DNA from 2 places in the Streptomyces sp. 11x1 genome. Region 2 is predicted to be linked to the other one. Evidence: predicted binding sites of a transcription regulator. Region 2 holds the regulator's gene; the other holds the start of a gene.
The links. Region 2 encodes HspR, which represses chaperone genes until heat shock. Its sites were predicted from a motif close to TTGAGNNNNNNNNNCTCAA; they were not measured.

Region 1 (4,394 bases), 3.0 Mb from region 2:
GCCGCCGCCGCGTACATGGCCTGGCCCATGCGCTGGCTGACGGCGGAGAGGTGGTCGGTGGCGGCGCGGAGGGACGCGGTGTCCTCGGGGTGCTCCAGGAGGCGCTTCACCTCCGCCACCGCGGCCTCCACCTCGGCCCTGCTGTCGACGGGGACGCGCGCCTCGTTCTCGCGGAGGAACTTCTCGGTCTGGTAGGCGAGTTGCTCGGCGTGGTTGCGGGTCTCGGCGGCCTCGCGGCGCCGGCGGTCGTCGTCGGCGTACTGCTCGGCCTCCCGCATCATGCGGTCGATGTCGTCCTTGGGGAGCGCGGAGCCGCCGGTCACCGTCATCTTCTGTTCACGGCCGGTGGCGAGGTCCTTCGCCGAGACGTGCATGATGCCGTTCGCGTCGATGTCGAAGGCCACCTCGATCTGCGGGACACCGCGCGGCGCGGGCGGCAGCCCGGTGAGGTCGAAGACGCCCAGCTTCTTGTTGTACGCGGCGATCTCCCGCTCCCCCTGGTACACCTGGATGCCGACCGAGGACTGGTTGTCGGCCGCCGTCGTGAAGATCTCCGAACGGCGCGTGGGAATCGTCGTGTTGCGCTCGATCAGCTTGGTCATGATGCCGCCCTTGGTCTCGATGCCCAAGGACAGCGGGGTGACGTCGAGCAGCAGGACGTCCTTCACGTCGCCCCGGATGACGCCCGCCTGGAGCGCGGCGCCGACCGCCACCACCTCGTCGGGGTTCACCCCCTTGTGCGGGTCCTTGCCGGTGAGTTCCCGGACCAGGCCGCTCACGGCGGGCATCCGCGTCGAACCGCCCACGAGGATGACGTGGTCGATCGCCGCGAGCTTCACCCCCGCGTCCTTGACGGCCTGGTGGAACGGCGTCCTGCACCGATCGAGCAGGTCGGCGGTCAGCTCCTGGAACTGGGCGCGCGTCAGCGTCTCCTCCAGGTGGAGGGGCCCTTCCGCGGAAGCAGTGACGTACGGGAGGTTGATCGACGTCTCGGAGGAGCTGGACAGCTCGATCTTGGCCCGCTCCGCGCCCTCCCGCAGCCGCTGCAACGCCATCTTGTCGCGGCCGAGATCGACGCCGTGCTGCCCCCGGAAGCGTTGGACGAGGTGTTCGACGACCCGCTGGTCCCAGTCGTCGCCCCCGAGCCGGGTGTCGCCGTTGGTGGCCTTCACCTCGATGACCCCGTCACCGATCTCCAGGAGGGAGACGTCGAAGGTGCCGCCGCCGAGGTCGAAGACGAGGACGGTCTGCTCCTCGCCCCGGTCCAGGCCGTAGGCGAGGGCCGCCGCCGTGGGCTCGTTGATGATCCGCAGGACCTTCAGGCCCGCGATCTCCCCCGCCTCCTTGGTCGCCTGCCGCTGCGCGTCGTCGAAGTACGCGGGCACGGTGATGACCGCGTCGGTGACGTCCTCGCCGAGGTACGACTCGGCGTCCCGCTTCAGCTTCTGCAGGACGCGCGCGGACAGTTCCTGGGCCCGGTAGCGGGTGCCGTCCACGGAGCCCTCCGTGGGGAACCGCCAACTCGCGTCGCCCATGTGGCGTTTGACGGAGCGCGCCGTGCGCTCCACGTTCGTCACGGCCTGCCGCTTGGCGATCTCGCCGACGAGCACCTCGGCGTTCTTGGCGAAGGCCACCACCGACGGTGTGGTCCGCTGCCCCTCCGTGTTGACGACGACGGTCGGCTCACCGCCCTCCAGCAGGGCCACCACCGAGTTCGTCGTCCCGAGATCGATCCCGACCGCACGCCCCATCGCCGTCCCCTTCCAGCGGAGTCCGCAAGGACCCGCGAGGTCCGCCAAGTGTTCCCACCACCAGCACAAAACTTGAGTGGGCTCTTGTCAATGGGGCGGAGACGGGGCGCACGAAGCAGACGGTCAGGCCAGCTCGGCCGTCAGCGTGATCGTCGTGCCGGTCAGGGCCTGGCTGACCGGGCAGTTCTTCTTTGCGCCCTCGGCCGCCTCCTGGAAGCCGGCCGCGTCGAGGCCGGGCACCTCGCCGCGGACGGTGAGGTGGATGCCGGTGATGCCCTCGCCGGGCTGGAACGTCACGTCGGCCTTGGTCTCCAGGCGGGTGGGCGGGGTGCCCGCGCCCGTGAGGCCGTGGGAGAGCGCCATGGAGAAGCAGCTGGAGTGGGCGGCCGCGATCAGCTCCTCGGGGCTGGTCTTGCCGTTCGCCTGCTCCGCGCGCGACGGCCACGACACCGGCTGCGAACCGATGCCGGAGGAGTCGAAGGTGACGGTGCCGGTGCCCTTGAGCAGCTCGCCTTCCCAGACGGTGTGTGCGGTGCGCGTGGTGGCCACGATGAGTCCTTTCCTGTCAGTCACGATGCCGGAGTCCCGTCGCCGGGGTTCCGCCGCCGGGGTTCCGTGCCCCCATCCGATCACACTCCGGCGGGTACGAGGCTCATCTCACCCTGAACACCGGCCCCCGCGCGGTGAACGGCAGGCGAGCACCTTGGGGAATCAGATACGCGTGCTCCCGCCGCACCCGCAGCACGTCGCACCAGCCGTCCGTGATGACCAGGACCGGTGCGCCCGGCGGGAAGTCGTCGGCGCGGTGCAGCAGATCGACGCCCGGCTGCAGTTCCGTACCGCCGCGCCCGCGTACCCGTACCCGTCCGGCGATCTCGGTGACCGGCAGGTACCCCGCGTCGTGCGGGGCGGCGTCGCAGAACACGACCCGGGCGGCCGGTACGTCCCGGGCCGCCGCGTACGAGGCGATCGCGCCCAGCGCCTTGCCGAGCAGCGTCCGGTCCATGGAGCCGGAGGTGTCGAGGACGACGCCGAAGGTGCAGCGGGCGACCTCCTCGGGCGGGAAGTACCGTCCGGCGCGCGGGATGTCGGGGGTGGCGGACTGACGGCGCGAGGGGCGCGCGTAGGTGCGTACGGCCTGGGGGCTGGGTACGAACTCGTCGAACCAGCGGGCGAGTTGCGCGTCCCAGGGCAGGGGCGGATGGCTGAGGGCGCGGATCTCCTCGACCAGACCGGCGGGCAGCAGGCCGCGTTCCTGCCGCTCGTGCAGGTCGAAGCCCCGGGCCAGGCCCCGGCGGTAGAACTCGTCGAGGTCCACGTAGTCGCGCGGCGAGCCGAGCGGACCGCCGAGGATGTCGCCCACGCCCCTGCCGCGCGGGGTGGCGAGCCTGCGCATCCGGCGCAGGTCACCGACGATCCGGTCGTAGACCTCCTCGGCCGACAGCCCGGTCAGTCCGGGGTCGTACAGCAGCCCCTCGGGCATGGTGCCGACCTGCATCTCGCGCAGCCAGTCGTTGATGACGTAGTCGGCGGCGATGTTGAACAGGAAGGGGTCGCGGGTGCCGCAGCGGTCGCCGTGGCGCAGGGCGGCGTGCAGCATCTCGTGGGCGAGGACGAACCGCCACTCCTCGTCGTCGAACTGGCGGAGCGGGTTGATGTAGATCTCGCCCGCCTCCGCGTCGACGGCCGCGACGGAGATGCCGTGGGCATGGGCGAGTTCGACGTCGGCGACGATCCGGATGCCGGCCGCGATGCCGCCGAGCAGCGGGTAGGAGGAGATGAACCAGCTCAGCGCCTTCTCCCAGGGCCGCATGCGGGTCGGCTCGTCGTCCAGGGACTCACGGCGGCCGCCGGCCATGTCCATCGCGGCGGACATCGTGCGGGTGAGGGCGTGCGCGAAGGCGAGCTGCCAGTCCGTGGGTGTGCCCCGCCACGTGGGCCAGGACAGCAGCAGCTGGTCGGGCTCGCCGCCGGACGTGCCGCAGTGCTCGTACGCCGCCGGGAGTCCGTCACGGCGCCAGCGGGCGGCGAGGCGCTCCTCGTCGCCGTCCGGGTAGCGGTCGGGCAGGTTCTCGGGGGTCAGGCCGACGGGGAAGGTGAGCAGGAACCGGTTGACGGCGACGCAGCGGGCGGCGAGGTCGAACCGGTCGGGCTGGGCGCGCTCGCCCCGCGCCGCCGGGACGTGCCCGAAGCCGAGGTGGATGGCGGCGTGGGCGATGGCCCAGGCCCAGACGTCGGGGGCCGCGAGCCGGTCGGGGTGCGCGTGCAGCACGCCCTCGGAGTCGACCCGGACGAGGCCCTCGCGGGGCGCCAGGTCGCACTTCTCCTTGCGGCAGACGCTGAACCCGACCGCCCGCAGCGCGGAGTTGCGCCGCACCGCCTCCAGTCCCGCCTCGAACGCCTCGGTGGCGAGGTCCCGCTGTGTCTTCCGTTTCCCCCGGCCCTTGCCGCCGGCCGTGCTCACCGGCGCGCCTCCACCAGCCGGGGCATGTCGCGGGCCGCCTCGACCAGGAACCAGGCCGGCAGCACGGGGTTGCCGTCGGTGTCGTCGGCGATGACGGTCTGGGCGACCTCGACGGAGATCTCCGCGAGCCGCACCAGCAGGGACTTGGCGCGGTACGCGGTCTGCCGCCCGTTCGCGGA
Region 2 (4,394 bases):
GACGACGGCCGCCGCGGCCGTCGTCGTGCTCGCCACCGCCGGCGGTCTGCTCGTCTCGACCGCCACGGCGGCGAACGCCGCCGTCACCTGCTCCTCCCCCGTCTTCAAGCGGCAGTTCTTCGCGAACACCACTTTCTCCGGCACCCCGAAGAGGACGGACTGCGACAGCGCGATCGACCAGAACTGGGGCACCGGCGCACCCGCCACCGGCCTGCCGTCCAACAACTTCGGCGTCCGCTGGACCGTGACCCGCGACTTCGGCTCCGGCGGCCCCTTCACGCTCTCCGTCTCCGGTCTGGACGGCATCCGCGTCTATCTGGACCCGGGCACGACCGACGCCCGCAAGATCAGCCTCTGGAAGAACGGCTCGACGACCGTCTCCAAGACCCTCAACCTCACCATCCCCTCCGGCAAGCACACCCTGCGCGTCGACTACGTCAACTGGACCGGCGCCGCCAAGGTCAAGTTCACGTACACGCCCCGCACCTCCGCCGACGTCGACAAGGTCAAGCCGCTAGTCCCGACGGGGGCCGCGGTCACGTACGACGAAGCCACCGGCAGGGCCAAGGTCACCTGGGCGAAGAACAAGGAGATGGACCTCGCCGGGTACAAGGTCTACCGGCGGCTCAAGGGCACGTCGTTCGGCAGCACGCCGCTCGCGACGACCACCTCCACCTCGTACACCGACACCGGGCTGCCGAAGTCGGGCGCGGCGTACTACTACGAGGTCCGCGCCTACGACAGGGCGGGCAACACGTCGACGGGCACGGCCGATCAGCTGGTCACCACGGTGGACCGGATCCCGCCGACCGTCCGGGATCTGAAGGTCAGCGGTGAGTCCTCCCTCGACGGGGTGTCGCTCTGGTGGATGTCCGAGGGGGCCGAGACGAACCGGCTGCTGAGGGCCGCCTCGCCCGACGGGCCGTTCGAGGAGGTCAAGGGCCCCTGGGGCAACTCGGCGACCGATGCCACCGCCCCGTACGGGGAGACCTCGTACTACAAGGTCGCGGTGTCGGACGCGGCGGGCAACACCGCGTACTCGTCGGTGGTGTCGATCGCCAGGCCGCTCGCGGTGCCGTACCTCTGGAAGACGGAGAACCGGCCGGAGGACGGCGGCGGCGTCGATCTGCGCTGGGACGTGTCGCCGTACGCGCCGACCGAGTTCCGGGTCCACCGCGAGGAGCGCCGTTTCGACAACGCGACCGGGACCTTCGACGTCGTCGACTCCCAGGTCGTGCCCTGCGAACCGAAGCTCACCGACACCGCCTACGGCACCAGGTACAGCTACACCTGCACCGACACCACGGTCGTGCCGAGCCCCGACGACGGGTTCTACGTGTACTGGGTGACGACCGTCGACGCGCTCGGCCGGGAGTCGGGCCCCTCGCAGACCATCTCCCACGGCTACGGCGACGGCACCGCCCCGCCGCTCGTCACCGGGTTCACGGCCACCGCCACCGAGTACGGCACGGTCCTCGACTGGGACGACAGCCCGGTCGCCGACCTCGCCGAGTACAACGTGTTCCGGGTCAGCACGGTGGACGACGGGACCGGGTACACGCATGTGGGCACGGTCAAGGCGGGCACCAGTCGGCTCGTCGACTCGGGGAACCTCCAGGACGGCGAGCACCACACGTACTTCGTGGACGCGGTGGACACCTCGGGCAACTCCAACTACACGCTGGCCGACAAGATGGTGTCCACGACCGTCACCGAACTCGACCTGCGGCCCACCGTGGAGACCCCCGCGGACTGGCTGGTCGACGCGAGCGCCGAGAAGGCCGCCGGCGGGACCGGGGTCGACCTCACCTGGAAGCTGTCCAGCGACTCCGACGGGACGGACATCACGGGCTACCGGGTGTACCGGTGGAACCCGGCCACCGCCGCCTACGAGCCCCTGACCGCCGACCCGGTCACCGGCACGTCGTACACCGACACCACGGCCGCCGCCGGCACCACCCACTTCTACTGGGTGACCGCCCTCCACACCGACGGCACCGAATCGCCCCCCGGCGACGCCTGGGTGGCTCTGGCCCCCTGAGCACACCTACAAGGACGCGGCAGGGGCCCGGGGGTTCAGCCGAACAGCTGAATCTCCGGGCCCCTGACCGCACTTGACGTGCCGTCAGTCTGCGGACGTCTGCCGCCCCTTAGGCCGCCACACCACCAACGCGCTGCTCTGCTGCACTTCCTGGTACGGCACCAGATCGCGACGGTACGACGCGTGGACCGCCGCCTCGCGCTGGCGCATGGCCGCGGCGGCGCCGTCGAGCGCGGCCTCCATCTCGGCCACCCGGGACTGGAGCGCGGCGACCTGGTTCTCCAGTTCGATGATGCGCTTGATGCCGGCCAGGTTGATGCCCTCGTCCTGCGACAACTGCTGGACGGTACGCAGCAGTTCGATGTCACGGGCCGAGTAGCGACGGCCCCGCCCGGCGGTGCGGTCCGGGGAGACCAGGCCGAGACGGTCGTACTGGCGCAGGGTCTGCGGGTGCAGTCCGGAGAGCTGGGCGGCCACCGAGATGACGTACACCGGTGTCTCTTCCGTCAGCTCATAAGGGTTCCTACGGCGGCCGTCCATCACATTCATGCTCCCTTCGCGGCCTGGAACAGCTCCGCTCGCGGGTCCTCGCCCGCAGTCGCCTCGCGATACGCCTCCAGCGCGTCACGAGCCTTCCCCGACAGGTCCTTCGGGACACTCACCTCGACCGTGATCAGCAGGTCCCCGCGGGTGCCGTCCTTGCGGAAGGCGCCCTTGCCCCGGGCCCGCATCGTACGGCCGTTGGGGGTGCCCGGAGGCAGTTTCAGGGTGACCGGCGGACCGCCCAGGGTCGGGACCCGGACCTCTCCGCCGAGCGCCGCCTCGGGGTACGTCACCGGGACGGTCACCGTGAGGTTGTCGTCCTTGCGGCCGAACACCGGGTGCGGGTCGACGTGCACGACGACGTACAAGTCGCCCGCCGGGCCGCCCCGTTCACCGGGGGCGCCCTTGCCGCGCAGCCGGATCCGCTGGCCGTCGGAGACGCCCGCCGGGATCCGGACCTGCATGGTGCGGGAGGACTTGGCGCGCCCCGAGCCGTGGCAGATGTCGCAGGGGTGCTCGGCGATCAGGCCGCGGCCCTTGCAGTCCGGGCAGGGGTCCGTCAGGGAGAAACCGCCGCCGGAGCCCCGCGCGACCTGGCCGGTGCCGACGCACGTCGGGCACACCCGGGGGGTGCCGTTGGCGTCGCCGGTGCCCGAACATGCCTTGCAGGGCGACTGCGAGGACATGCGCAGCGGTACGGTCGCGCCCTCGATGGCCTCGGTGAAGCTCAGCGTGACCTCGGACTCGATGTCCTGGCCGCGCCGGGGCTGCACCCGCGTGGTGCCGGAGCTGCCCCGGTTGAACAGGCCGCCGAAGACATCGCCGATGCCCCCGCCGAAACCGCCCGCGCCCTGGCCGCCGCCCTGCGCGCCGCCTCCGAAGAGGTCGCCCAGGTCGAAGTTGAACGAGCCGCCACCGGCGCCGGGCCCGGGGCGGAAGCCGCCGTTGCCGAAGAGGGTGCGGGCCTCGTCGTACTCCTTGCGCTTCTTGGGGTCACCGAGGATGTCGTTGGCCTCGGAGATCTCCTTGAAGCGCTCCTCGGCCTTGACGTTCCCCTTGTTGGCGTCCGGGTGGTATTCGCGGGCGAGTTTGCGGTACGCCTTCTTGATCTCGGCCTCGGTGGCGTCCTTGGGGACGCCGAGGACCTTGTAGTAGTCCTTCTCGATGAAGTCCTTGGTACTCATCCTCGACGTCCCTCCTTCCACTCACCCTGCATGCCGTGCCGGCCTGTGGCGTCAGCCCTCGTCCGGGCCACCGCTCTCCTTGTCGTCGGCACCGGAGGCACCCTCGGCCTCCTCGGCCTTGGCCGTCTGCGCGCCGGGCTGCGGCTCGGCCACGGCCACCCGCGCGGGGCGGATGGTGCGCTCGCCGATGCGATACCCCGGCTGGAGAATCGCCACGCACGTCGTCTCGGTGACGTCGGGCGCGTAGCTGTGCATCAGGGCCTCGTGGATCGTCGGGTCGAAGGGCTCGCCCTCCTTGCCGAACTGCATGAGGCCCATCTTCGCGGCGACGGTCTCGAGCGACTCCGCGACGGACTTGAAGCCGCCGACGAGTTCGCCGTGCTCGCGCGCGCGGCCGATGTCGTCGAGCACGGGCAGGAGTTCGGTCAGGAGGTTCGCGATGGCGATCTCCTTGACCGTGATCCGGTCGCGCTCGACCCGGCGACGGTAGTTCTGGTACTCGGCCTGGAGGCGCTGGAGGTCCGCCGTGCGCTCACCGAGCGCCGTACGCACCTGGTCCAGCTGCGCCGTCAGACCGGCCACCTGGGCCGTCGCTGCCGCGTCCCCGGCCGGGGCCGCCCCCTCCT

Region 1: dnaK (molecular chaperone DnaK) is a predicted target of HspR. The motif match lies at 1,824-1,842, and genes of this name have one in related genera.

Annotation. Positions count from the first base shown of each region.
Region 1 covers NZ_CP122458.1:1,826,367-1,830,760, forward strand. The annotation lists gene dnaK (molecular chaperone DnaK) at 1-1,751, opposite strand, end outside; gene P8T65_RS08105 (OsmC family protein) at 1,875-2,300, opposite strand; gene P8T65_RS08110 (DUF2201 family putative metallopeptidase) at 2,404-4,215, opposite strand; gene P8T65_RS08115 (MoxR family ATPase) at 4,212-4,394, opposite strand, start outside.
Region 2 covers NZ_CP122458.1:4,787,323-4,791,716, forward strand. The annotation lists gene P8T65_RS20890 (PA14 domain-containing protein) at 1-2,041, shown strand, start outside; gene P8T65_RS20895 (heat shock protein transcriptional repressor HspR) at 2,126-2,581, opposite strand; gene dnaJ (molecular chaperone DnaJ) at 2,587-3,768, opposite strand; gene grpE (nucleotide exchange factor GrpE) at 3,820-4,394, opposite strand, start outside.